Regions from separate parts of the Bacillus sp. N5-665 genome, predicted to be linked through region 1. Evidence: a T-box and tRNA genes for the amino acid it is inferred to sense, from the RefSeq annotation. Region 1 holds a T-box; the other holds one or more tRNA genes.

The links. A T-box is a leader RNA that pairs with one kind of tRNA and senses whether it is charged. The one in region 1 lies ahead of alaS (alanine--tRNA ligase), so its partner is inferred to be a tRNA-Ala.
Region 2: it encodes a tRNA-Ala, which carries the amino acid that the T-box ahead of alaS (alanine--tRNA ligase) is inferred to sense. The anticodon was not compared.

What each region holds. Positions count from the first base shown of each region.
Region 1 is NZ_CP093325.1:1,045,791-1,060,884, reverse strand. It holds gene alaS (alanine--tRNA ligase) at 1-1,874, opposite strand, end outside; T-box leader at 1,915-2,134, opposite strand; gene MNO09_RS07850 (PH domain-containing protein) at 2,344-2,688, shown strand; gene MNO09_RS07845 (AI-2E family transporter) at 2,727-3,794, opposite strand; gene MNO09_RS07840 (hypothetical protein) at 3,971-4,183, shown strand; gene MNO09_RS07835 (YrzQ family protein) at 4,217-4,345, opposite strand; gene MNO09_RS07830 (YrzR-like zinc ribbon domain) at 4,364-4,552, opposite strand; gene recD2 (SF1B family DNA helicase RecD2) at 4,680-7,016, opposite strand; gene MNO09_RS07820 (tetratricopeptide repeat protein) at 7,113-7,772, opposite strand; gene mnmA (tRNA 2-thiouridine(34) synthase MnmA) at 7,883-8,998, opposite strand; gene MNO09_RS07810 (cysteine desulfurase family protein) at 9,015-10,160, opposite strand; gene cymR (cysteine metabolism transcriptional regulator CymR) at 10,196-10,612, opposite strand; gene MNO09_RS07800 (replication-associated recombination protein A) at 10,905-12,191, shown strand; gene MNO09_RS07795 (RsfA family transcriptional regulator) at 12,229-12,870, shown strand; gene MNO09_RS07790 (tRNA threonylcarbamoyladenosine dehydratase) at 13,299-14,066, opposite strand; gene aspS (aspartate--tRNA ligase) at 14,727-15,094, opposite strand, start outside.
Region 2 is NZ_CP093325.1:5,352,324-5,367,417, forward strand. It holds gene MNO09_RS29965 (S-layer homology domain-containing protein) at 1-794, opposite strand, end outside; gene MNO09_RS29970 (DUF4256 domain-containing protein) at 1,180-1,746, opposite strand; partial or broken gene MNO09_RS29975 (S9 family peptidase) at 1,898-3,868, opposite strand; gene glmS (glutamine--fructose-6-phosphate transaminase (isomerizing)) at 4,154-5,956, opposite strand; gene MNO09_RS29985 (hypothetical protein) at 5,969-6,154, opposite strand; gene glmM (phosphoglucosamine mutase) at 6,441-7,787, opposite strand; gene MNO09_RS29995 (CdaR family protein) at 7,780-9,255, opposite strand; gene cdaA (diadenylate cyclase CdaA) at 9,248-10,069, opposite strand; gene rocF (arginase) at 10,319-11,212, opposite strand; gene MNO09_RS30010 (glycerate kinase) at 11,422-12,567, opposite strand; tRNA gene MNO09_RS30015 (tRNA-Ala) at 12,683-12,755, opposite strand; tRNA gene MNO09_RS30020 (tRNA-Gly) at 12,766-12,837, opposite strand; tRNA gene MNO09_RS30025 (tRNA-Lys) at 12,843-12,918, opposite strand; tRNA gene MNO09_RS30030 (tRNA-Gln) at 12,924-12,998, opposite strand; tRNA gene MNO09_RS30035 (tRNA-Tyr) at 13,064-13,147, opposite strand; tRNA gene MNO09_RS30040 (tRNA-Val) at 13,165-13,240, opposite strand; tRNA gene MNO09_RS30045 (tRNA-Glu) at 13,246-13,320, opposite strand; tRNA gene MNO09_RS30050 (tRNA-Thr) at 13,343-13,415, opposite strand; tRNA gene MNO09_RS30055 (tRNA-Asn) at 13,420-13,494, opposite strand; rRNA gene rrf (5S ribosomal RNA) at 13,504-13,619, opposite strand; rRNA gene MNO09_RS30065 (23S ribosomal RNA) at 13,670-15,094, opposite strand, start outside.

The sequences.
Region 1 (15,094 bases):
TCCCAAATTTTCTCGTTTACCATACGCTCAATTTTTTCTAATTCGTCAGCTTGTACTTGACCGAAGTGAGAGAAATCAAAGCGTAAACGTTCAGAAGTTACAAGAGAACCTGCTTGGTTAACATGCGTTCCAAGTACGTCTTTTAATGCTTGGTGTAGTAAGTGAGTTGCTGTATGGTTTTTCACAACGCTACTACGGTTTTTCGTGTCGATAATAGCTTTCACAGCCGCATCTTTCGTTAATGTACCTTCTTCAACAACAACTTTGTGTAAGTTTTGGCCATTTGGTGCTTTTTGTACGTCTTTTACAAGCACTTTCACGCCGTCAGCAAGAAGGTAACCACGGTCTGCAATTTGTCCACCGCTCTCAGCATAGAATGGTGTTACATCAAGCATTAATTGCCCTTCTTCACCAGCTTGTAAGCTATCTGTGTATTCGCCGTTTTTCACAAGTGCAACAACGTTACTTTCTGTTGCAACTGTACCGTAACCAACGAACTCGCTCGCTACTTTCACTTCTCCAAGGACACCGCCTTGAACTTGCATAGAATCAACGTCTTGACGAGCAGCACGTGCGCGCTCACGTTGTTTTTCCATTTCACTTTCAAAGCCTTCCTGATCAACTGTCATACCAGCTTCTTCTGCATATTCTTCTGTTAATTCAATCGGGAAACCATATGTGTCATATAGACGGAACGCATCTACTCCAGAAATAACAGTTGTTTTTTCTTCTTTTGCTTTTGTGATAACTTCAGCTAAAATTGCTTCCCCATCATGAAGTGTTTCATGGAAACGCTCTTCTTCGTTTTTCACAACTTTTGCTATGAAATCTTTCTTTTCAAGTACTTCTGGGTAGAAGTCTTTCATTACTTCTCCAACAACCGGCACTAATTCAAACATGAATGGACGGTTGATGTTTAATTTCTTCGAATAACGAACCGCGCGGCGTAATAAACGACGTAATACATAACCACGGCCTTCGTTAGATGGAAGAGCACCGTCACCTACAGCAAATGTTACTGTACGGATATGGTCAGCAATTACTTTAAACGCCATATCTTTTTCTAAGTCACCATTACGATACTTCTCACCAGAAATTGATTCTGTTGCGCCAATCATCGGCATGAATAAGTCTGTGTCAAAGTTTGTAGGTACATCTTGAACGATAGATGTCATACGCTCTAGACCCATCCCTGTATCGATGTTTTTCTTAGGAAGCGGTGTATATGAACCGTCTGGATTATGGTTAAATTGAGAGAATACAAGGTTCCATACTTCTAAGTAACGCTCGTTTTCTCCGCCTGGATATAATTCTGGGTCACTAAAGTCATTACCATAAGCTTCTCCGCGGTCATAGAAAATCTCTGTATTCGGTCCGCTTGGTCCTTCACCGATATCCCAGAAGTTTTCTTCTAAACGGATGATGCGCTCTTTTGGAACACCCATTTTTTCATTCCAAATTGTGAATGCTTCTTCATCTTCTGGATGGATTGTAACTGATAGTAATTCTTTATCGAATCCGATCCATTTGTCGCTCGTTAAGAATTCCCAAGCCCAAGTAATTGCTTCTTCTTTAAAGTAATCACCGATTGAGAAGTTTCCTAACATTTCAAAGAATGTATGGTGACGAGCTGTTTTCCCTACGTTTTCAATATCGTTTGTACGAATTGATTTTTGAGCATTTGTAATACGTGGATTTTGCGGGATTACACGTCCATCAAAATATTTTTTTAATGTCGCTACACCACTGTTAATCCATAACAGAGATGGATCTTCATGCGGAACTAGTGATGCACTAGGTTCTACTGCATGTCCTTTTTCTTGGAAAAAGTCTAAAAACATTTGACGAATTTGTGCGCCTGTTAGTTGTTTCATTGTATTTTCCTCCTTAAATATAAAAAACTCCCGCCCCTATAAAAGGGACGAGAGTTAACTCGCGATACCACCCTAATTATGAATTGATTATTATAACAATCAATTCATCACCTCATGGTGCCGTAACGTGGCAAGACGGCAGTGATTAGCTGCTCTCAGGATTAGCTTTCTGTTACCCTTCATTTAAAGCTTCTTTCAGCCATATGGAAGCTTCTCTCTATAAATGGACTGTAACGTACTTTTTCCGTCATTGATTTAATGTATTATATGACTAAATATAATAGAATTCTCTTAAGTTTGTCAATGTAGATAATCATTTATATTGCATTAACCATAGTTATTCTACTATTCATTCTTAACAGCCTTTCAATATATTATGCATTTATTAATAAATTGTACTATCTCTATATTTTTCAGAATATTATATTTTTGTTATGATTAAATTATCAATAATAAAGGGGCGATTACAATGACAACCTTATTAAGCAAAGCTAAAAACATATTAATGACTGACGAAACAATATTGTTTTATGTAGCATGTTCATTAGACATATTTATTTATCGTTCCGTCGCAAGGCCAGGCCTATTGATTTTAACGAACAAACGGCTCTTCTTTTATGGACCAGATGTAAGTAAGAACCCAATATTTGAAGAGTACTCTTTTGCAAACATTTCTAATCTAAAAGAGCAAAAGCGTCTTTTCAGCAATCAAATTATATTTATGTACGATAATGAATGGAAAAAAATAAAACATATTCAAACAAATGATGTAAGCTCTCTCGTTCAACAAATACACGAGCAACTCTCTAAATAATGATAGCCCTCTACTTTTATAAGTAGAGGGCTATCATATTACACATTTTCTTTTTTCCAAAGAGGCCTTACATGAACGATCACCGTACGAATGACCGCTAAAACAGGAACTGATATTAATAACCCTACAATTCCTGCCACTTCTCCCCCAACTAGTAATGCGAGCATAATAATAACAGGATGCATACGAAGTGACTTACCAACGATGTAAGGTGATAAAATGTTACTTTCCAAAAATTGTAAAATAGCAATCGTAATTCCCGCCTTAATGAGTAAACTCGTTGATACCGTTGCCGCAATCATCAATGTCGGAATCGCCCCTAAAATAGGACCGAAGTACGGGATTATATCCGTTACCCCAATAATAATGCCGAGTAATAATGGATATTTCATACCGATAAACCAAAAAGAAAGAACAGATACGCCCCCTAATACTAAGCAAACAAATAACTGTCCTCGAATATAACTTCCGAGTGACTTATCAATTTCTTTCGCCAGCATTTGCCCTGTACTACGCCACTTACTCGGGACTAGTTTCCAAAAGATATGATAAAATTCACCGTAATCTTTTAATATGTAAAATACAATGAACGGTATTAAGAAAATAATAAGCAACGAGTCCAATACGCCACGGGCTGTGCTCATCACTTTATTTAAAAGTGATTGTATCTTCGTTTCTACTCCACCAAAAATTTGTTTCACCTTTTCATGAATAAAGGACGGGAAGTTCGCTGTTTGTTCCGTAACGCCATCCATCCAAGAATCATACATTTTTGTAAACTGCGGAAATTGCTCATTAATCTCTTGTAATTGCTTAATAACAATTGGCGTTCCTTTATAAATCCCATAACCAATTCCGCCAAAGAAAAGGATGTAAATGAGCAAAATAGCAAGTGTACGTGGCATCCCTTCTTTATGAATTTTTTCAATTAAAGGATGCAATAAATACGCAATAAAACACGCAATAAGAAACGGTGTAATTGCCACTTTAAATACAAAAATAATCGGTGCCCATAGCGGCTTAATTTTTAAAAAGACGAGCAAACAAAGAAATACAAGTAACAATAACCCTAAACGATATATCCAAATGATTTTAAGATTCTTCACATGAAAAACCTCCTCCACCTTTATTTTGAAAATAAATAGGGTAGGTTATGTGCGAAAGTTTTAAAATCTTTTCGTGCAGACCATACTGTTTTGTAAAGACGTACATATACATAACATAATAAGGACAACCACCCCTGAGAATGCAGCATGAAACAATATAATCAGGAGGGCTCATAATGGTTTTATTTATGCTCGTATTATCAGCACTTTTTATGATTCTTGAATGGGTTTGTATCGGGTTTGGTATTTGGAAAGGTTTCTTTATTCGTTCCTCACGAAAAGAAAGAGCGAAGCAATTATTTCATTACGGAATGCTTGGCGTTGGATGTTACGGCCTATCGTATCTCTTCTCTGAAATTGGACTTTTATATTTACATACAAGTGCATAAAAAAACTCCCTTGATGAAGGGAGTTTTTTGCGCTTATAAATAAGATTTAATCATCTTACGTGCTTTTTTCATATTGCGTTTTGAAAATACCTCTTGCTTGCGAGCATATTGATATGCTGCAGCTCCAACACCTAATGCGATTAATGAATTGCGTAGATTCAAAGTAAATCCCCCTTTTCGTTATCCGATCGTTCTTTCGTTCTCATCAAATAAATCATCAAGAGAGCTTAATGAACCATCTTCCTCTACTTGATGCGTATGGATTTTCCCCTTTGAAACCGATAATTCGATATAACAATTCCAGCAATAAAATTGGTTGACACCTATTTTCCCAATGTCTTTCCCTTTGCAATTTGGACAAATGAACATATGGCTTTCATCTCCTTACAGTCTCCCAGATTCTATTCGCCATTATGTCCAAACCGCATTCATTTATACATTGCTGGAGCCTTTCAACGTTATACGTTTGAAAGTTTCACTATATAATTTCACCTTGTTACATGAAATCATACGGTGAAATGTTTTCCACGTCCATTTCTTCGCCATTAACTGTTACCATCTGTACTTCTCCTTGTGATTCTTGCAAACGACCAGCTAAAGTCGTTTGGCGCATTGCATCATCAAGGCGATTTACACCAGACTGGAAAGCGGCTTCCTCTCCGCAAATAATAAGGAACTTCTTACTTCTTGTAATGCCAGTATAAATTAAATTACGACGTAACATCCGATTGTAACTTTTTACTATCGGCATAATTACGATTGGGAACTCACTACCTTGCGACTTATGAATCGAACAGCAATAGGCATGTGTAATTTGATTTAAGTCTGGCTTTGTATACGTTACTTCAATTCCATCAAATGAAACGATAATCATATCTTGTTGTTCAACATTTTCTTTCGCATAAAACACCGAAACAATTTCTCCGATATCACCATTAAACACTTGGCTCTCCGGCTGATTAACGAGTTGTAGTACTTTATCGCCTCGTCGGTATACAACATCACCGTAAACAATTTCTTTACTCTTTTCCCTTTTCGGGTTAAACACTTCTTGCAACGCTTCGTTTAACACATTAATACCGGCAGGTCCGCGGTACATCGGGGCCAGTACTTGTACATCCCTTGCGCTAAACCCTTTTGTCTTAGCATTTTCACAAACCTTCTTAACAACCTCAACAATTTGAGCTCCTGTACAGCCGATAAATGAACGATCTTTTTGATTTTGCGCTAAATCTGGCGGGAGCGTTCCATTTTTTATAGCATGGGCGAGTTGAATAACAGATGAGCCTTCCGCTTGACGATAAATTTCAGTAAGCTTTACTGTTGGAACTGCACCTGCATTCAATAAATCTTTCAACACTTGCCCAGGTCCTACAGATGGTAATTGATCTTCATCGCCTACAACGATAACTTGAATGTTAGTCGGCAATGACTTAAACAGCTGATTTGCAAGCCAAATATCAACCATTGAAAACTCATCAATAATGAGCAATTTCCCTTGTACTGGATCCGTTTCATTACGCTGGAAAGACCCTTCTGGCGTCCAGCCAAGTAAACGGTGAATTGTACAAGCTGGAAGCCCCGTTGATTCACTCATTCGCTTCGCTGCTCTTCCTGTTGGGGCCGTTAATAATATCGGAAATGGATTATCATCACTGTATTCATTCGGATTTAACGATAATCCGTGCAGTGATGCATACATTTCAACAATTCCTTTAATAACTGTTGTCTTCCCTGTTCCTGGTCCACCTGTCAATAACATCATCGGCTTATGAAGTGCCGTTTGAATCGCTTCTTGCTGAAGCGGTGCATACTGTACGTTCAGTTGTTCTTCAATTTGACCTAACGTCTTTAACACTTCTGCTTCAGGAAATGAAGGTGTTTCTTCTTGATTCATAAGTCGGCGAATAGACTTTACAACACCTTTTTCTGAGTAGAATAACGATGCTAAATACACTCGTTCTTCTTCTATGATAACTTTCCCTTCACTTTGCATCATTTCAACGCAAGCTACAATGTCTTCCTCGGTCACTCTTCCTTCTTGATTATTTAAAAGTGACATCGTTTCTCTTACAAGTTGATTTTTCCCCATATAAACATGACCAAGTTGCAATGAAACATTCTCTAACGTATAAAAACAACCCGCACGTACACGGTCATCATGATTACCCGATATCCCTAACGCCCGTCCGATATCATCCGCTCTTCCAAATCCAATCCCATCCACTTCTTCAATAAGCTTATATGGATTATTACGAATAACTTCTAATGTCATCTCTTTATATTGCTGGTAAATCTTAATAGAAAGCTTCGTTCCAAAACCGTAACCATTTAAAAAACTCATTACTTTCTCTAATCCTTGATGTTCAACAATTGTCTCATATATTTCTTGCGCTTTTTGCTTATTGACAACACCATTTAACGCATCCGGATCATCCATAATTTTAGAAATGGCATGTTCCCCAAGATGATCCACAATTTTTTCAGCTGTACGCTTTCCTATCCCTTTAAATAAATCACTCGCTAAATATTGCACCATACCTGCTTTTGTTTGCGGCAATTCTTTCTTAAACGTTTCAACTAAATATTGTTTCCCATACTTCGGATGGTCTTTAAAATGCCCTGTCAATGTAAACACTTCATCTTCATGCATGCGGGGAAAATGACCGTTTATCATCACTTTTTTTTCGTCGTACGTTTCATTCGTCTCAATGACTTTCATACTGACAACGGAATAGAGGTTTTCTTCGTTGTGGAAAATGGTATGAAGAACTTGCGCTTTTATAAACTTTTTCTCTTCCTCAAACAAATCCATTGCATGTTGATTTCCCATCTTTCCTCTCCTTTCCGGTTCGTTTCACTTTAATGAGCAGTACATCCCCCACCTATTTAGATGAGGGATAACTACCCATTAAACTATATTTTCATCTTATTCAGCTTCTTGCTCCAATAAACGAACACCATTGCCAGCTAAAAAGTGATCTGGCTGAATTTCAGTTGCTTTCTTAAATAAAGTAAGAGCCTTCTCGTTATTTTCTTCAAATACGTACGCAACACCTAAATTATAATACGCATCTGCATGCTCTTCATCCATTTCTAATACCTTTTCAAAATAAGGTTTCGCCTCTTGAATATGTTCTAAACGTGCAAAGCAAAGTCCGCACTGAAACACAGCTTCTACATCGTTTTCATCTAATTCTGTTGCTCTTTGTAAAAACGGCAGTGCAAGACGATCATTTCCAAGTTGCACATGTGTAATACCTAACATAAATGTTACATCAGCTGATTGTAATCCCGCTTGCATCGCTTGTTCAAATACAGCCTTTGCCTCTGCAAATTGCTCTTGACCGTAATACACATTTCCTAATCCATAATAAGCAGCCGCAGATTTATCATCTAATTCTAATGCACGTTTATAAAATAAAATTGCTCTTTCACTATCACCTAGTGCATCTAATAAGTTCGCAAAATTAATGTATCCAAGCGCATCTTTCGGATTTTCTTCAATTGCTTCTGTGAAATTTTTAGCAGCTTCTTCCCAGTTTCCTTCTTGCATATATTGAATACCTGTTTCAAGTTTGTTTGACATGTCCTTCACCTCTACAACAAATTATAACAAAGAATGTATTTTCCAAGCGAACGAAAATTCGCTTTATGTAAAAGAAACCTCTAACCGCTAATCGGCAGAGGCTTCTCATTTTATCCTAAATAATCCAATTTCTTACCACTACGATATACTTCATCAATTGTAGCACCGCCTAAGCACTCATCTCCATCATAGAAAACAACTGCTTGTCCTGGTGTAATTGCACGAATTGGCTCGTCACAAAGAATACGAACTGTATTTTCATCAACGATTTGAACCGTTACTTTATTGTCTTCTTGACGATAACGGAATTTTGCTGTGCACTTAAATTCTTTTCCTTTCGCTTCATTACTTACCCAGCCGATATTCGTAGCAATAACTTCATCACCATATAGAAGTTCGTTATGGAATCCTTGATCAACATATAAAATGTTTTCTTTCAAGTTTTTCCCAACAGCAAACCACGGATCACCGTTACCACCAATACCAAGGCCATGACGTTGTCCAATTGTATAGTACATTAAACCGTCATGCTTCCCTTTCACTTCACCAGATAATGTTTGCATCACACCTGGTTGCGCTGGTAAATAGTTGCTTAAGAAATCTTTAAAGTTACGCTCACCGATAAAGCAAATGCCAGTACTATCTTTCTTCGCCGCTGTCGCTAAACCAGCTTCTGTCGCCATTTCACGAATTTGCGGTTTCTTTAATTCACCTAATGGGAACATTGTTTTTGATAATTGCTCTTGGCTTAATTGATTCAAGAAATACGTTTGGTCTTTATTGTCATCAACGCCGCGAAGCATTTTATATTCGCCGTCCATATAAGCAACGCGTGCATAATGACCTGTCGCTACATAATCAGCACCAAGCGCAATTGCATGCTCTAAAAATGCTTTAAATTTAATTTCTTTATTACACATTACATCTGGGTTCGGTGTACGACCAGCTCGGTACTCATCTAAGAAGTACGTAAATACTTTATCCCAGTATTGTTTTTCAAAGTTTACTGCATAATATGGAATGCCAATTTGGTTACACACTTCAATTACATCATTGTAATCTTCCGTTGCTGTGCAGACACCATTCTCATCTGTATCATCCCAGTTTTTCATAAAAATTCCGATTACATCATAACCTTGCTCTTTTAATAAAAGAGCTGCTACAGATGAATCGACGCCACCGGACATCCCGATGACAACGCGTGTTTCTTGAGGTAGTTTGTTCATCATGTCACCTCCCATGCTAATTTTGTGTTAATCGCTTCACGATTTTCACTGTTTCGTACGCCGCTTTCTCAATTTGCTCTTTCGTATTTCCAAGCCCGAAACTAAAGCGTACGGATGAACGTATTTGATCGGAGTCTTTTCCGAACATCGCTACTAATACATGTGATGGATCAATCGAACCAGCTGTACACGCCGAGCCACTTGACACTGCAATGCCAGCTATATCTAAGTTCACAAGGAACGGTTCAATGTTCATTCCTGTAAAACTGATATTAAGCACATGTGGTAAGCGATATTCTAAGTTTCCGTTTACCTCGAAAGTAATTTCTTCATTTTTGAAGACAGATACCATTATATCTTTAAACTCTTCATATTGGGCATTTTTTTGCTCACGAGTTTTTTCAGCTAACAAAATTGCATGTTGCAAACCAACGATACTCGGTACATTTTCAGTACCAGCACGGCGTTTTCTTTCTTGCTCCCCGCCTATTAATAACGGTTCAAATTTCACATTTGCACCAGCGTATAGGAACCCTACACCTTTTGGTCCATTAATTTTATGAGCTGAAATCGATAATAAATCAATACCGAACTCTTTCACATCTATTTCTACTAATCCGTAAGCTTGTACCGCATCTGTATGAAAATAAGCTTGATGCTCTTTTAGCAACTTCCCTATTTCCACGATTGGTTGCATCGTCCCAACTTCATTATTCCCAAACATAACGGATACGAGAATCGTCTCTTCTGTTAATGCATTTTGTATGTCAGAAACTTGAACGCGTCCTGTTTCATCAACAGGTAAATATGTCACTTCAAACCCTTCGCGCTCTAACAATTCACACGTATGCAAAATTGCATGATGTTCAATTCGCGTCGTTATAATATGGTTACCTTTATGACGGTTCGCACGTGCTACACCTATAAGTGCTAAATTATCAGCTTCTGTACCACCGCTCGTAAATATAATTTCATTCGGATTCGCATGAATGCTACGTGCACCCGCCCGTCTTGCCTCATCTACTGCATGGCGCGTTTGACGTCCATAAAAGTGAATACTAGACGGGTTCCCAAATGTTTCTGTCATATATGGAATCATCTTTTCGACCACTTCTGGGTGAGTCGGAGATGTCGCAGCATGATCTAAGTAAATGCGTTCCATTAAATCTCCTTCTTTCCAAATCGTTTCACAAGGAATTAAATGTAAAACATATAGCCCCCGTGATTTTCTTCCTCATAACGTACTAAATCTTCTAACGTTGTACTATCTAACACTTCTTGCACCGCATCACGAACACGCATCCATAATTGGCGTTGTGCTGGTTCTTCTTCTTCTATCATTTCTACAACACTAATTGGACCCTCTAATACACGGATTACGTCCCCAGCTGTAATGTTAGCTGGCTGATCTGACAATACATATCCGCCATATGCCCCGCGCGTACTCTTTACTAGACGAGCGTTACGAAGTGGTGAAATTAATTGCTCTAAATAATGTTCCGATAAGTCATGTGCCTGCGCAATTGATTTTAAGGAAATCGGACCTTCACCAAATTTTTTTGCAAGATCGATCATAATTGTTAAGCCGTAGCGGCCTTTCGTTGAAATCTTCATCTATTTTGCACCTCTTTTCAAATTTTCACTTCTATTGGTTATATCTTATTTATAAAAGAACACAATTTAAAATCCTATGAAATTATAGCATAATATAGTATTATAAGAAATTTCAACTTGTGTATCAAAATGATAACATAAAATCACATTGAAAAACTCGGCAATTATTACAATTGAAAGAAAAATGAAAATATTTATATTCATTTTTCCCACAAAACAGCATCCTATTTCAAATTCCACTAAAAAAAATGATACGATAGAAAGAGATTATACATTAAGGGAGACGGTAAAAATGAAACAGCCACTCGCACATCGAATGCGCCCTACAAATATTCAAGAAATTATCGGACAACAACATTTAGTTGGTGAAGGAAAAATTTTATGGCGAATGGTCCAAGCAAATCATTTTCAATCTATGATTTTATACGGCCCTCCAGGCACAGGAAAAACATCCATTGCGAGCGCAATTGCAGGAAGTACTGGAACCCCTTTTCGCCTATTAAACGCTGTTACTCATAATAAAAAAGATATGGAAGTTGTCGTACAAGAAGCAAAGATGCATCGACACCTCGTTTTAATTTTAGATGAAGTACACCGTCTAGATAAAGCAAAACAGGATTTTCTATTACCTCATTTAGAAAGCGGACTCCTTACCTTAATCGGTGCAACAACGAGTAATCCGTTCCATGCTATTAATTCTGCTATTCGAAGTCGTTGTCAAATCTTCGAATTACACGCATTAACAGAAGATGATCTTTTAATCGGCTTAAAACGAGCACTTGAAGATAAAGAAAAAGGTCTCGGGGAATATGATGTAACGGTTACGCCTGAAGCATTACATCACTTTGCAAATGCATCTGGTGGAGACATGCGTTCTGCTTATAATGCACTTGAACTAGCTGTTTTATCTAGCTTTACAACGGACGAAAAAGCTGCGGTAATTACGCTAGAAATTGCAGAAGAATGCTTGCAAAAAAAGAGCTTCGTTCACGACAAAGGCGGTGATGCTCATTATGACGTATTATCGGCATTTCAAAAATCGGTGCGCGGAAGTGATGTAAATGCAGCACTTCATTATTTAGCACGTCTTATTGAAGCTGGTGATTTACAAAGCATTGGTAGACGTCTTCTTATTATGGCATATGAAGATATCGGACTTGCTAGCCCACAAGCCGGACCGCGTACACTAGCAGCTATAGAATCAGCGGAACGAGTTGGATTCCCGGAGGCACGCATACCACTTGCAAATGCTGTTATCGAGCTTTGCTTATCACCAAAATCAAACTCAGCTTACAAAGCACTTGATACTGCATTACACGATTTACGCAACGGTCAGACAGGCGACATTCCAAGTCATTTAAAAGATAGTCATTACAAAGGCGCAGAATCACTCGGAAGAGGCATTGGGTACTTATATCCACACGACCATCCAAATGGATGGGTACAACAACAATACTTACCTGATAAAATAAAAAACAAACAATATTATAAACCGAAAACGACAGGGAAATTTGAGCAAGCACTTTCTACTGTATATGAAAGATTACAAAGTTCGAATAAAACGAAAAATAAAGGGTAACATAAGCGAAAACGTCACCATTATGGAGGCTTCGCTTATGAAAACACGTCAAGATGCATGGACAAAAGAAGACGATCTCCTTTTAGCAGAAACTGTTTTACGACATATTCGCAGCGGTAGCACACAAATAAAAGCATTCGATGAAGTCGGCGATACATTGAACCGCACTTCCGCAGCTTGCGGATTTAGATGGAATGCTGAAGTACGACCGAATTACGAAGATGCGGTTCAACTCGCAAAAAAACAACGTAAAGAATTAAAACGCTCTGAGGCTAAAATAGAAAAAGAGCATTTCACGCAAACGAAACAACTCGTAATTGATGCCGAGTTTTCAGAAGATATTACGCCAAATAAACAAGAACTTACAATGCAAAGTGTCATTTCATTTTTGCAAAACTTAGAGCACAATAGCCCTTCACTCGCAAAGTTACAAACTGAAAATGACGTATTACAAGCTCAGCTCACGTCCCTGCAAAAAACAAACCATGAACTTGAAGCAAAATTAGCGGTCCTCTCAAAAAAACAACAAGCAATCGAAGAAGATTATGCCATGCTTGTTAGAATTATGGACCGTGCTCGAAAACTCGTTTCAGTTGAAGAACAAGAAGAACAGATCGCTCCAATTTTCAAGACAGATCAAAATGGTAATTTAGATATTGTTTATTCTGCAGAAAACTAAAAAGGATGTCACCTAGTCGGGGTTTCTGACTGTGTGGCATCTTTTTTCTCCGGTAAAAATCACATCGCTAAATTAATTTAAATAGATTAACAAACAAAATTGACAACAATAAACCTCAAGTTCACACAAATAAACATCAGGGAATAATTAGATATTTATTACTTGAATGTTACTATAAAGATATATGTTTGAAAGGAGATGGTTGCTATTTCATTAATAGTCTTCAAAATAACACTCGGTATTCTCGTTCTAACATTAGGTTTTTTTACCATTCAGAGTTTAAAAAAGACTTCCGCCTATAAGTCGGATAAATACGATTATTCTTTATTAGGATTACTTACATTCGAATTATTAGTATTGCAAATATCTGCAATTCTTTAAAACATAATAGAAAAAGCATATATCCTAGACGGATATATGCTTTCCTTTTATTCTTGCCCTACACGCTTCACTTCAACGTTTTTAATACGTTCACGTACAACGTGACTTGCCATAATTAGGCCTGCCACAGATGGTACGAATGCATTTGATGAAGGTGGTAATTTCGCTTTACGAATTTTTGCATTTTCGTCTGGTACGATTTCTTTACGTACTTCTTCACGAATTACGATTGGGTTTTCGTCAGAGAAGACAACTTTTACACCTTTTTTAATACCATCTTTACGAAGCTTCGTACGAATTACTTTCGCAATTGGATCTGTATGTGTTTTAGAGATGTCCGCAATACGGAAACGAGTTGGGTCCATTTTATTTGCTGCACCCATGCATGAGATAATTTTAATTTTTCGACGTAAGCACTGTTTAATTAAATGAATTTTGAACGTAATCGTATCAGATGCATCTACTACGAAATCCAATCCATGTTTGAAGAACTCTTCATATGTTTCATCAGTATAAAACATTTCTAGTCCAATTACTTCACAATCTGGATTAATGTCTGCGATACGCTCTTTCATTAATTCTACTTTTGAACGCCCTACAGTAGATACTAACGCGTGAATTTGACGGTTTACGTTTGTAATATCTACAACGTCTTTATCGACTAATACGAGACGTCCTACGCCAGAACGTGCTAACGCCTCTGCCGAAAATGACCCTACGCCGCCAATTCCTAAAATACCGACTGTACTATTTTTTAATATTTCAAGTCCTTCTTTACCGAAGGCTAATTCATTACGTGAAAATTGATGTAACATTCAGCTCTACACTCCTATTACAAAAATGGTCTACCATGTATTCTAGCGTTTTTCCGACTATTTGTATAGAAAAAGTTATAGAATTCCTAAAAATACATATTTCGAGAATAAAAACATAGTGTAAACCGGATTTTATTTCGTCCTAAATACACGTTTAAAAGGGAGGATTCAGAGAACCGAGCAAATCGAGGCACGTATGCTAGGAGGAGCACAGTGTAGGAGTACTACTCGAGCACCGGACTAGCATACGTAACGATGAGATGCGACAGTTATCTAAACCGGACTTTTTAAATAACCCTTTCAATATACATTTAAAAAGGAGGATTTAGAGAACCGAGCAGATCGAGGCACGCATGCTAGGAGGAGCACAGTGTAGGAGTACTACTCGAGCACCGGACTAGCATACGTAACGATGAGGTGCGACAGTTATCTAAACCGGACTTTTTAAATAACCCTTTCAATATACATTTAAAAAGGAGGATTTAGAGAACCGAGCAGATCGAGGCACGCATGCTAGGAGGAGCACAGTGTAGGAGTACTACTCGAGCACCGGACTAGCATACGTAACGATGAGGTGCGACAGTTATCTAAACCGGACTTTTTAAATTTCCTCTCAAAAAAAGTCTAGACGGCTATAGTATAACCATCTAGACTTTATTCTTACTTCTCTTCTTTTAAGCTTAATTTTAAGTTTAACTCTTCAAGCTGTGCTTCTGCAACTGGGCTTGGAGCTTCTGTTAATAAGCAGCTTGCGCTTGCTGTTTTCGGGAATGCAATTGTATCACGAAGGTTCGTACGACCTGCAAGTAACATAACAAGACGGTCTAAACCTAATGCGATACCACCGTGTGGTGGAGTACCGTATTCGAATGCTTCTAATAAGAATCCGAATTGCTCTTGTGCTTCTTCTTGTGAGAATCCAAGTGCTTTGAACATTTTTTCTTGTACGTCACGCTCGTAAATACGAAGTGATCCACCACCAAGCTCATAACCATTTAATACAAGGTCATATGCTTGTGCACGTGCTT
Region 2 (15,094 bases), 1.2 Mb from region 1:
ATTTTACCACTCCATTTTTGATGTTTTACAATATTATTTAATGGTACACCTGTTTCTTTCATTAAATAAGCTGCAAGTTTCTTAGCGTTATCTACTGCCTTATTATAGTCACCATCACTGTTAACTGCAATTTCAATTGCAATAGATTCTCTATTACCTGGTCCATCACCGTCTCCTGCGTGCCATCCGTTTTCGTTTAATGGTAAGTGTTGATAAATCTCTTTATCATCTACTGTAAAGTGCCATGATGCAGCTCGATCTGTTTGTCCTACTGCTTGGTTATATAAGTATTGAGCGTGGTTTTTAGCTCCTGCTCCTACACTTTTATTGTCAGTCTCGTGAATTGTAATATACTTTGGAACCATATGGTTTTGAGGACGAATATTCTCGTTACCAGTTGGGACAATCCATTCAGTGAATGGGACGCCATTTATAGTACTAGAAACTTTAGGAGCTGAAAAAGAAAGACTACGTTTTGTTCTATTTGAATTGTTAGGAACCGTTAATGTACCTGTTTCTTCATACATACCTTCTGAACCTTGAAGACTGTCCACTTTCTTATTATCGACAGTACCTCCACCACGTCCGTCTACTCCTTCAAAACTCTCTTCAATACTTTTTAAAGCCTGTTCATCTGATACCTGAAGTTGATCTGTTCCACCTTGTTCCAGAGCACTTATAGATTGATAGTTATTTACTGATTGTTGTTCCTCTGCGAACGATACCATAGATGAAGATAATACCGTTAGTCCTGCTGTTAATGCTACTACCTTTTTATGAAATGTAATACTCATGTTTAATTTGATATATCTTGCTATTTTAGATATATCTTCCTCCTTTAATAGACTTATAAAAATTCGCGAAAAGAACCTCCAAAATACCCTTTTGAATGTTGAAAACAATACTTAACATTTTACTCGATATCCCGTTTGTTTTCTATGAAATCTCTAAATTCTTTAAAAATCCTGACAACAAATAAAAAAGAACTCCTATTTTTAGAAATCCTTTTTTTCTACACCTCTGGGTATAAGTTTACTAATATGCTAGATATTAATTAATTTTACATAGTATTATAGTTCTTACATAGGTTAAACCAATATGAATAACTCTAAGTAACAATTATAGAAAAGAGCATGTTTTAAAAAGATTAATTAAAACATACTCTTACTTTTTTCAAATTTAGACCTTTAGCGAACCACGAAATCCTCTAGCAGCATAATAGGAATCTGCTCCATTGTGGTACACGAAAACGTGTCCGAAGCGATAATCGCAAAATAGAGCACCGCCAAGTTCTCGAATGTCTGAAGGTGTTTGTACCCAGCTTGATGATTTCATGTCAAAATCCCCAAACTGTTGCAACTCTCGATATTGTTCTTCCGTTAATAATTCAATGCCCATAGCAGTTGCCACATCAATAACGTTATTTTCTGGTTTATGTTTTTTTCTTGCCTCTAACGCTTCAAGATCATAACAAAGACTTCTGCGGCCTTTAGGACTCTCCTTTGAACAATCATAGAAAGTATACTCGTCCTTCTCTTCATCATAACCAACAACATCCGGCTCACCGCCAGTTACTTCCATTTCATGAATTGACCACAACTTTTCAGTATTAGTAGCCAGTTTTGCTTCAATCTTAGCCCATTCAAGACCTTCATGGCGGTTCACGTTTTTCTCAAAACGAGCTTGTAATACTTTTAATAGTTCTTCACGTTGTTCTACAGATAACTCATTTTTATTCTCTGTCATATTAGTCCTCCGAATTACGTTTCCTTATAATCATTTAAATCTTTTCAATAATAGTTTGCATACAGTTTACAACAAATTATATAATTTGTTGTATCTCTTTTTCAACAATCTAATCCGATTGCACAACGAAAAATCCCTGTGTGGATATCCATTATATAGTACGAAAATCTTTCATACTTTCACCAAGAATATAGTGTGAAAACCACATCAAATTCTGTTTCATAATAGCTACATTCATTCCTGGCTGATTAGGACTATATGCCATTCCTTTAAGTATAATTAACTCTGTATCGACTTCCATGTCTCTTAACCCTTCATATAGCTCATATGCATTTGTAGTTGGAATTCTTACATCCTTTTCCCCATGTTGAATTAAGGTAGGCGTACAGGCTGATTTAATATATGTCATTGGTGAAGTTTTCTTATATATCTCTGGATCATTCCATGGAGCATCTCCTAAATACATCCTAATAAAGTAAGGGATATCTGTATTTACATAATGGGTACTCCAGTTTGTAATTCCACCTCCAACTGAAATAGCTTTAAATCTACTACTAAATGTAGAACAGAAAGCTGATATATATCCTCCGTTACTCCATCCCATAACTCCTACTCTATCTTTATCTACAATCCCTTTTTCAACTAGTTCATCCACTCCAGATATAATATCATCATAATCAGCAATTCCTTGTTTTCTATAGTTTGCTTTTAAAAATTCATTACCATAACCAGAACTTCCTCTATAGTTTGGCTCTAAAACGATAAAGCCTTTTTCGATAAACTGTTCAATCGGATATTTTTCATTAAAACAGTCTGAAAATATCGGAAAGGATGCCCAAGATGGACCACCATGGATTACTACTAATAAAGGATATTTTTTATTTACGTCAAACTCTACTGGGGTTGATAAAACACCTTCTATTTCAAGACCATCACTACTTTTCCATGAGATGATTTCTCTGTTACTTTTAAGCCTTCCTTCGAAAAAGCTATTTTCATTCGTTACTTTTTTATCATCCAAATAGATTTCAAAGGTTTCATTTGTTATAGTTATAGCCTTAGTATATGTTATATGATTGCCATCCCTTGTTATAGAGGCATCCATTATAAACCCATCTACTGTTTCGCTTAACATTTCCACAGTGCCATCCTCACATAACAAGCCAATACGGTAATTCGTTTTATCCTGCCATCTAATTAAAATTCCTTTAGCTGTCCACTGTAATGGCATAACCGTACTATCAAAATTTGTTAAAGGTTGAATTACCTCTCTAGTATTCATATCATATATCTCTAATGTATTATCTTGTATATGATTTCTATAGTAATCCTTCTCTCTTATGCTTGCTGAGTAACATATTTTATCGCCCTCAGGAGAAAAGCAGACGCTCGCTCCTAACAACTTATCTATATTCATCTTTTGTAGTTCCCCAGCTTCAACATCTAATATGTATAGATCACCATTCATATAATCGTTTAAACTTGGTGTAGCCATACATACAACCTTTTTCCTATCATTTGAAATATCAAAGTTATGTATATAAAAATCCTTACCGTCCGTTAGTTGATAAACACCGCTAACCTTCCGTTCCTGTTTATCGTTTTGTTTCACTTTTTCTATTTCAATTTAGTATAAACAATTATTCTGATGTTCCTTACCTACATGATGGAAATCTCCATATCGTTCCTTACGTTTCTTTATCTCCTCACATTCTTTTGACTGTGCAATATAATAAAAACCTTTACCAGTAGGCTCCCATTTGAATGTATTAACTCCTTCCTTCTCATCCGTAATTTGAACCTCACTACAACCGTCTATTAACTTAACAAAGATCTGATTTTTATTAGCTCCGTCACCGCCTGGACTAAGGTATGCAATGCTCTTAGAATCTGGAGACCATACTGGATGTGTACTATCTATATCCCCATCTGTTAGTGGGTAACTCTGCCCTTTATCTTTCTCATATATCCATACATGATTTCTATACGTATTGTCTTCCCAGTTAGCTGTCTTCTTTACAAATGCTACGTTTTTTCCATCATCACTTATATTTGCACTTGATACGGCCGGTAATGAAATAATCTCTTCTATACTTAAATATGTTTTTGCTTTCACTTTCATATAATAAGCCCCCTTGTAATGTCCATGAATCTATCGTCTCTTCTCTTCATAATAAAGAAAATTGTTCACTGATACTTAAAATAGTAACGGAAAATTCAGATAAATAAAAGTGGTTCTATTCCAAATCCGATAAAGTAAAATTTTAATTAGTAGGATTCTATCCACTTAGCAATTTTAGATGTTCTTTTTCGGCACAAAAATACCCCTTTAGATAACATATCTAAAGGGGTACAAATTCGTAAATTTATTTCAAATCCACACTATATTTATTAACCTACCAATCTCCTACTCAACAGTAACAGACTTAGCTAAGTTACGTGGCTTATCAACGTCACATTCGCGGTGAAGTGCCGCGTAGTATGAGATAAGTTGGAATGGAATAACTGCTACTAGCGGTGCTAGTGCTTCGTGTACAGCTGGTAATACGAAGCTGTCACCTTCCATTTCTAAGCCTTTCATTGAGATGATACATGGGTTAGCTCCGCGTGCTACTACTTCTTTCACGTTACCACGAATTCCAAGGTTTACGTGCTCTTGTGTAGCAAGTGCGATAACTGGTGTACCATTTTCGATTAAGGCGATTGTACCGTGTTTTAATTCTCCTCCAGCAAATCCTTCTGCTTGGATGTAAGAGATTTCTTTTAGCTTTAACGCACCTTCTAATCCTACGTAGAAGTCTACGCTACGTCCGATGAAGAAACAGTTACGAGTTGTTGCTAAAAATTGTTTTGCTAATGCGTCCATTTCTTCTTTTTGATCACAAAGTTCTACCATTGCATTTGCTACAATTCCTAATTCGTGTGTTAAATCGAAATCAAGAACTTCGCCTTTTGCTTTAGCAATGTCCGCAGCTAAAATTGAAAGTACTGCAAGTTGTGCTGTGTAAGCTTTCGTTGATGCAACTGCGATTTCTGGTCCCGCGTATAACGGAAGTGTGTAATCAGCTTCACGAGAAAGCGTAGAACCAGGTACGTTTGTAATCGTTAATGCTTTATGACCCATTTCATTTGTTTGCACAAGTACTGCACGGCTATCAGCTGTTTCACCACTTTGTGAAATGTAAATGAAGAATGGTCTTTCTGTTAATAATGGCATGTTATAAGAGAATTCACTTGCTACATGCACTTCAACTGGCATTTTTGCAAACTTCTCGATAAATTGTTTTCCAACAAGACCTGCATGATAACTTGTTCCACATGCAATGATGTAAATACGATCGCTATCTAAAATCGCATTGCGGATGTCTGCATTCAGTTCAATCTCGCCATTTTCATCTTGATACTTTTGAATTATATTACGGATTACAAGTGGTTGCTCATCGATTTCTTTAAGCATGAAATGAGGGTATGTTCCTTTTTCAATATCACTTGCGTCTAATTCCGCTGTAAACGGTGCACGTTCAATCGTTTCACCTTGTAAGTTTTTAATTGTAATACTTTCTTTCGTTACGATTACAATTTCTTTATCCATTAACTCAATAAATTGATCTGTAACTTGTAACATCGCCATAGCGTCGCTCGCCACAACATTAAAGTTGTCACCAACACCTACTAATAGCGGGCTTTTGTTTTTAGCAACATAAATCATGTTTGGATTTTCAGCATCAAGTAATCCGATCGCATAAGAGCCATGTAAAAGAGATAGCGTATTACGGAACGCTTCTTCTACACTTAATCCTGTGCTCACTTGTTGTTCCATAAGCTGTACGATAATCTCTGTATCCGTTTCACTTACGAACGTTACATCTTGTAAATATTCTTTTTTCACTAATTCATAGTTTTCAATTACACCGTTATGAACTAGTGTAAAGCGTTTTGATGTACTTTGATGCGGATGCGCGTTTACTTTGCTTGGAACACCATGTGTAGCCCAGCGTGTGTGACCGATTCCCACGCTTGCTGCTACGTTCTCATCTACGATTTCGCGAAGTTTTGCAATACGACCTTTTTCTTTGTATACAACAACACCGTTCTCTGCTTGTACTGCAATACCTGCTGAATCATATCCACGATATTCTAGCTTTTCTAAACCTTTTAATAAAATTTCCTTTGCATCTTGCTCTCCAATAAATCCTACGATTCCACACATGTTTAGTCGCCGTTACAAATGCTTACATTGCTCTGCGAACATGTAACGACATAGTCCGATACCATTTTTATTTATACTAAAAAACGGATTACATATTGCTAGCCCTGTAAGCTTGTAACGGCTTTCACCTTCCTCTCGATTGGGTTTAAGTCCGTATATACTTATACAGCTAGTTTGTATCCGTTCCTTTTCTCTCATCACACTTTCACCTTTGTCCACTAAGTCACCTTAATGATTTAAGTAAAAGCTTGCGGTTGTGATGAACAACCGAGAGTCATCCGCCGAAATCTCGATAAACTCCACCTCGTCAACTACACTACTTGTAGTTCTGGCGCTTCTATAATTTACAATATTTCCTTTGAGAAAAAGAACAAGACCATCTTATAACAAACATAGATAAACCGTCAATGAAATTTTTTTCATCGTCTATAAAACATATGAAAAAGGAGCACTTCTTGTGCTCCCTTTTCATAAATTTATTGAATTATTCAGCGCCAACTTCAGCTTTCACAACTTCTACAATACGATGTACATATGCGTCACAAACTTCTTGTGTTGGTGCTTCTGCCATTACACGAATAAGTGGCTCTGTTCCAGATGGACGAACAAGAATGCGGCCATCACCGTTCATTTCTTCCTCTACAACACGAATAATATCTTTAATTTTTTCATTTTCTAATGCTAGTTTTTTATCTGTTACACGAACGTTTACTAGTAATTGTGGGAATTTTGTCATCTCACCTGCAAGCTCAGATAATGGTTTTTTCGTCATTTTCATGATGTTCACCAATTGAAGTGCACTTAACATTCCATCACCAGTTGTAATGTAATCAAGTAAGATAATATGACCCGATTGTTCTCCACCTAAGTTGTAACCACCACGCTTCATCTCTTCCATTACGTAACGGTCACCAACTGCTGTTTTATCACTTGTGATATTGTTAGCTTCAAGTGCTTTGTAGAAACCTAAGTTACTCATAACAGTTGAAACGACTGTATTATGCTTTAATTGACCAGTTTCTTTCATGTACTTCGCACAAATAAACATAATTTGATCGCCATCAACGATGTTTCCTTTTTCATCTACAGCGATTAAACGGTCACCATCACCATCAAAGGCAAGACCAATATCAGCGCCTTTATCTTTTACTAATTTAGCTAATACTTCTGGATGCGTAGAACCTACTCCATCGTTAATGTTCATGCCGTTTGGTGAAGTTCCCATTGTTGAAATATCAGCCTCTAAATCCGCAAATAAGTATGGAGCTAAAGAAGACGTAGCACCATGCGCACAATCTAAAGCGATATGTAAACCAGAGAAATCTTCCTCTACAGTTTGTTTAATATATTGTAAATATTTTTGTCCGCCTTCAAAATAATCACTCACTTGTCCAAGGTTCGTACCTGTTGGACGTGGTAACTCATCAACATCTTTGTCTAATAAAGCTTCGATTTCTGCTTCTTGCTCATCTGTTAATTTAAAACCGTCTGAACCGAAGAACTTGATTCCGTTATCCTGTACTGGATTATGAGATGCAGAAATCATAACACCTGCTTGTGCATCTAACGCTTTTGTTAAATAAGCAACACCTGGTGTAGAAATAACACCAAGGCGCATTACTTCTGCTCCAGTTGATAATAGACCTGCTACTAAAGCTCCTTCTAACATATGTCCTGATATACGTGTATCACGGCCGATAATTACTTTTGGACGATCTGTATCTTTTGTTAATACATAACCACCAAAACGTCCAATTTTGAACGCTAATTCAGGTGTTAACTCCTGGTTCGCAACCCCACGTACTCCATCTGTACCAAAATATTTACCCATTATGATTCGCTCCTTTTTCTGGCTCTTTTTGATTATCTACTGTTGGCTCTTGACTAGTTTCTTGTTCTTTATTTTGTTCCTGTTCCTTTTCCGGGTCAGGCTTAGGCTTATGTTCAGGTTCAGGATTTTTTGGTTTTTCAGTTTGATTATCTTGGTTATTATTTGAATCTGGTTTTTCACCGTTACCCTGTACTTCTTTATCTGGATTTTCTTTCTTCACAATTGTGACTTTGGCATTTTTTTGCTTTGGCTCTATTGAAATATTACCAGGACCGCTCACTTGAATAGAAACATCCTTCGTCCCCGGAGATACATTTTGCAGATTAATGGCTGCTGTTATTTGAGCAGCTGTTATTTTATCTACTATACTTGTTTCTCCTGAAATATCAACGCTTATCTTCCCATCTTGCGGCGAAAGTAGCTGGGCCGTAACATCTTTAGAAAGTCCATTTTTTTGAATTGATATACCATCAATCGTTCTTGTTTTCGTTTGTTTTGTTTTTTGCACTCCTACCGAAACCTTCACTTGATTCGGTTTTGCACTTGTTACACCCTTTGGCAATAAAACAGAGGTATCGAATGTTGTAGACTCTGTCAATTGACTAAGATCTACTTCGACCCCCTCTATCGATTGTATATTATCCAATATATCTTTTGGACCTGCTATCGTTACTTCTCTCGGCTCAATGCTAATATTTGTAACGGCCAATCCTTCTGGTAAACTCCCCTTTTTCGTATACGTTACAGGAACAGTTTTTTCAGTATTATTGGCCGTAGCTTGCGTCGCCACATTCAATGTTACACTAATTTTAGATGGACTCGTTCTTACATTTAAACGTTTTCCTTCTCTATTGTATAATGTAACTTCGGCTGTTTTTGTAACAGTTTTATTAACACCTTTTAAATCAATATACGCCTTAGCAGATGAAATACTTTCAATTTCTTCTTTCGTCCCAACTACCTCAACAGTATCAGGTTTAATGTTTGATTTTTCAAGAGTTGAACCCGCTGGCATTTGATCCTCATTTGATAATTTTAAGTCTACATGAACGTATTTTCTCGCTTTTTCATGTAGAGTAATTTTAATTGTTGATGGCTGAACTGTTCCTTTCACATCATCTGGAAGCCCGTTCGTTTTCAAAGAAACTTCATAAGTTCCTTTTTCGCTATCTCTCAAATCAACTGGTATATCAAATTGTTTTTTTGCTTTTGCTGTAGCAACTGCTGCTTTTGGGCCCTCTAACTTCACCTTAACGCCCTCTGACGGAATACCACTTACAATATATTTCTCTTCATCATACTTAAGGTTAATGGCATAATTAGTTAAGGTTTCTTTCGCATCATTTGCGAAAGGTATTATCCCCGATGTCGTATTTTTTTCAGTTAAAGTCGCTGACATAAAAAGCATACACGCCAATAGTAATGAGATCCCTTTTAAAAACCAATGATTCTCCATTAACTTATCCATGACGCTTTCTCCTCCAATTCCATAAAGACGAAGAAGTCGTTTTTTCGCTCGCACTAAATTCAGCTAACAACATATCTTTCAATTGTTCTGTCTTCAAATCACGATGCAACTTACCATTTTTCGTTAAAGAAATTTGACCTGTTTCTTCCGACACAACTACTGTGATACTATCAGTAACTTCACTAACTCCCATTGCAGCGCGATGCCTAGTTCCTAACTCCTTAGAAATAAACGGACTTTCCGATAACGGAAGATAACACGCTGCTGCTTTAATGGTACTTCCTTGCATAATAACCGCTCCATCGTGAAGAGGTGTATTAGGAATGAAAATATTAATAAGTAATTCCGATGATACGTGTGCATTTAGCGGAATACCCGTTTCCACATAATCACCCATACCGGTCTCTTTTGACAAAGTAATTAATGCACCAATTCTACGTTTCCCCATATATTCCGTTGCTTTCGCTATCGCTGTTGCAACGATTTCAGGTTCATCATCCTCATGAGTTCCAACACGCGAAAATAAACTCCCGCGTCCTAGCTGCTCAAGTGCTCTTCGCAATTCTGGCTGGAAAATAATAATAACGGCTAAAAATCCCCACGTTAATACTTGCTCAGTTAGCCAATAAAGCGTATGCAATTCAAGGAAAATACTGATCATCCGAACGACAATAATAACTGTAATCCCTTTTAAAAGTTGAACAGCTTTCGTCCCTCGGATTATGAGAATTAGCTTATATATAATAAACCATACAACGGCAATATCTAATACCGTACTAAGATATTTCAAAATGGTCGTATCTTCAAAAGGCATGCTAACCCTTCCTCCTACTTACGAGCAATTCTATCCATATATTGAAATATTGTTTTATGCTCTATCTGTATGTATTTCCAACAACTAGTTAATTATACCATACATGAAACAAACGACAATTACAAACAACCCTCCTTTAGTCTAAATTGGTAAGATGTCAAACATTATTATCGTACAGTATAATATAAATCATTATTATACGCTTATTTTCAAATAAAAAAAGCAACTTCTCAGTTGCTTTTCTTACATTTATTTTAGTTTTTCACCGAATAAAGAACCCATTAAAGCAACTGCTGTTGTTGCCGTTCTGTTTCGCTCATCTAAAATCGTATTTACTTCAACAAACTCAGCAGATGTAACAATATCAGCTTCCGCTAACATTTCCATTGCTAAATGGCTTTCACGATAAGATAGGCCACCAATTACAGGCGTGCCAACTCCTGGTGCATCATGAGGATCAAGACCATCTAAATCTAATGATAAATGTACACCATCAGTATGAGATAAATAAGCGATTGTTTCTTCCATAACAGCCGTCATACCCATACGATCAATCTCGTGCATCGAGAATACTTTAATACCTTCATTGCGAATAAAGTCTTTTTCTCCTTCATCTAATGCACGTGCACCGATAATTACAACATTCTCTTTTTTCACCTTTGGATATGCCCCGTATAAATCTACAAGCGTTTGATGTCCATACCCTAGACTTGCTGCAAGTGACATGCCATGAATATTTCCAGATGGTGAAGTTTCTTCTGTATTTAAGTCACCATGTGCATCGTACCAAATAACACCTAAATTTTTATAATGTTTCGCAACACCAGCTAATGTACCAATTGCGATACTATGGTCACCACCTAATACAAGTGGAAAACGTCCCTCTTCTATAATATGATCCACCTTACTTGCTAATTCGTTACATACAGTTGCAACTTGTGTAAGGTTTCTTAAGTTTGTATTTACATCTACTTCTTTTTCTCTCTCTATACGTATATCTCCTATATCTTTAACGTCATATCCAATTTCTTCAATTCTTTCAATTACGCCTGCATAACGGATTGCACTCGGCCCCATATCTACCCCGCGACGCATCTGTCCTAAATCCATTGGAACTCCAATAACTGAGATTTCTTTTTTCATAGATAGTATCCCCCTTTTATGCCTTCACTAAATATTTTAAATCTTTTATATAGTCTGACTCAACTCAACATTTTTCTGTATGGATATACAAATTATTCACTTGTATTCGCCTTAAAAACCCAATTTCAAGACTATTCTATGTATAAAGTTAACTTAATGAAACAACTACCATCATTATTATTAAATAATAATAAAAAACACTCCTACATTTAGAAGTGTTTTTCTGATGCTATTTTCCATACTGCGGCAATATTCTTTGCTGTCATTTCGATATTCTCTTCCGCTACTTTATATGCCTCTTCTAATGTCATAGGACTCGCTGTAATACTAAATACTGCATCGATTCCTTTTTCATGAACAGCTGGATAATTCGGAGATACAGATCCTCCAATAGCAATGACAGGAATACGAAAATGCTTTGCACGCTCCGCAACACCTACAGGGGCCTTTCCATATGCTGTTTGTTCATCTATTCTCCCTTCGCCAGTTATAATTAAATCTGCACCTTCTATATGCTTATCAAAATTTGTATAGTCTAATACAATTTCAATTCCTCTCCGCAAGTTTCCCTTTAACACTGCAATAACAGCTGCTCCCATTCCTCCTGCGGCTCCTGCGCCAGGTATTTTAGATACGTCGCAAGATAAGTATTGTTTAAGGATATTCGCATAATGCTTTAAATTCTCATCCAACTCTTTCACCATCTCTGCATTCGCACCCTTTTGCCTCCCAAATACGAAAGATGCTCCCCTTATTCCAACTAACGGATTATCTACATCACATGCTGCTTCTATCTTTATATGCAGTAAGCGTGAATCCATGCATGAAAAATCAATAGCGACAATCGAATGTAATGTTCCTCCAGATGGCTCTATTACTTCCCCTTTTCCATTTATAAACCTGACCCCTAAAGCTGACAGCATACCTGCTCCACCATCATTTGTAGCACTTCCGCCAAGTCCTAAAATAATGTGCTCAGCTCCTTCGTCTAGCGCATGTAGTATAAGCTCTCCGGTTCCTTTAGTCGTTGTAATAAGTGGGTTTCGCTTTTTAACCGGAACGTGTTGTAATCCTGATGCTGCTGCCATTTCAATAAACGCTGTCTTTTTATCTTTAGACATACCGTAAAAGGCTTGTATACGTTCTCTAAGCGGCCCTGTCACATGAAGAGGTATCATTCTTCCATCAGTAGCATCCACAAGTGAATCAACCGTTCCTTCACCTCCATCTCCAATTGGTATTTTTACGTACTCTGCTTTAGGAAAAATTGCTCCAAATCCTCTTTCAATAGCTTCACATACTTTTATAGCTTTTAAGCTTTCTTTATATGAATCAGATGCAATAACAACTTTCACAATTATCCCCATCCTTTATTTTCGCGTTTTCTCCATTTTAAATGACAAATATGAAAGTTGTCTTTTTAAATACAAAAAAAGCTTACATCATATGATATAAGCTTTTTTATTTAGATGGAGCCTAGCGGGATCGAACCGCTGACCTCCTGCGTGCAAGGCAGGCGCTCTCCCAGCTGAGCTAAGGCCCCTTAGTAATAAAGCGGAAGACGGGATTCGAACCCGCGACCCCAACCTTGGCAAGGTTGTATTCTACCACTGAACTACTTCCGCGAAAATGGTGAGCCATGAAGGATTCGAACCTTCGACCCTCTGATTAAAAGTCAGATGCTCTACCAACTGAGCTAATGGCTCGTAAATGGCTGGGCTAGCTGGATTCGAACCAGCGCATGACGGAGTCAAAGTCCGTTGCCTTACCGCTTGGCTATAGCCCATTAATATTTACTAGTATGGTTATCTTTTCAAAAAAATAAACCCTCTCAGGTTATTTTAAAGAAAATGGTGGAGGGGGGCAGATTCGAACTGCCGAACCCGAAGGAGCGGATTTACAGTCCGCCGCGTTTAGCCACTTCGCTACCCCTCCGACATTTAAAATATATATGGTGGAGGATGACGGGATCGAACCGCCGACCCCCTGCTTGTAAGGCAGGTGCTCTCCCAGCTGAGCTAATCCTCCAAAAGTGGTGACCCGTACGGGATTCGAACCCGTGTTACCGCCGTGAAAGGGCGGTGTCTTAACCACTTGACCAACGGGCCAAAAATTTCAAAACTCTTCCCAAGCTTCCAACCGGGCTTGAACCGGTGACCTCTTCCTTACCATGGAAGTGCTCTACCAGCTGAGCTATGGAAGCATAATGGCTCCGCAGGTAGGACTCGAACCTACGACCGATCGGTTAACAGCCGATAGCTCTACCACTGAGCTACTGCGGAATAATATAAGCCTGGCAACGTCCTACTCTCACAGGGACAAGGTCCCAACTACCATCGGCGCTAGAGAGCTTAACTTCCGTGTTCGGTATGGGAACGGGTGTGACCTCTCTGCCATCATTACCAGACTATTGAAGGTATATTCCTTCAAAACTAGATAACATTTGCTACATATTATATGGTTAAGTCCTCGATCTATTAGTATTCGTCAGCTCCACATGTCACCATGCTTCCACCTCGAACCTATCAACCTGATCATCTTTCAGGGATCTTACTAGCTTACGCTATGGGAAATCTCATCTTGAGGGGGGCTTCATGCTTAGATGCTTTCAGCACTTATCCCTTCCGCACATAGCTACCCAGCTATGCCCTTGGCAGAACAACTGGTACACCAGCGGTGCGTCCATCCCGGTCCTCTCGTACTAAGGACAGCTCCTCTCAAATTTCCTACGCCCACGACGGATAGGGACCGAACTGTCTCACGACGTTCTGAACCCAGCTCGCGTACCGCTTTAATGGGCGAACAGCCCAACCCTTGGGACCGACTACAGCCCCAGGATGCGATGAGCCGACATCGAGGTGCCAAACCTCCCCGTCGATGTGGACTCTTGGGGGAGATAAGCCTGTTATCCCCGGGGTAGCTTTTATCCGTTGAGCGATGGCCCTTCCATGCGGAACCACCGGATCACTAAGCCCGACTTTCGTCCCTGCTCGACTTGTAGGTCTCGCAGTCAAGCTCCCTTATGCCTTTGCACTCTACGAATGATTTCCAACCATTCTGAGGGAACCTTTGGGCGCCTCCGTTACACTTTAGGAGGCGACCGCCCCAGTCAAACTGCCCACCTGACACTGTCTCCCGGGTCGATAAGACCCGTAGGTTAGAATTTCAATACATTCAGGGCGGTATCCCACCAGCGCCTCCACCGAAGCTAGCGCTCCGGTTTCAATGGCTCCCGCCTATCCTGTACAAAATGTACCAAAATTCAATATCAGGCTACAGTAAAGCTCCACGGGGTCTTTCCGTCCTGTCGCGGGTAACCTGCATCTTCACAGGTACTATAATTTCACCGAGTCTCTGGTTGAGACAGTGCCCAAATCGTTACACCTTTCGTGCGGGTCGGAACTTACCCGACAAGGAATTTCGCTACCTTAGGACCGTTATAGTTACGGCCGCCGTTTACTGGGGCTTCAGTTCAGAGCTTCGCTTACGCTAACCCCTCTCCTTAACCTTCCAGCACCGGGCAGGTGTCAGCCCCTATACTTCGCCTTACGGCTTCGCAGAGACCTGTGTTTTTGCTAAACAGTCGCTTGGGCCTATTCACTGCGGCTTTCCGTTAAGAAAGCACCCCTTCTCCCGAAGTTACGGGGTCATTTTGCCGAGTTCCTTAACCAGAGTTCTCTCGCACACCTTAGGATTCTCTCCTCGCCTACCTGTGTCGGTTTGCGGTACAGGCACCTTTTATCTCGCTAGAAGCTTTTCTTGGCAGCGGGGAATCAAAGACTTCGCTCCATAAGGAGCTTCCCCATCACAGCTCAGCCTTCACGATAAGCGGATTTGCCTACTTATCAGCCTAACTGCTTGGACGTGCACAACCAATCGCAC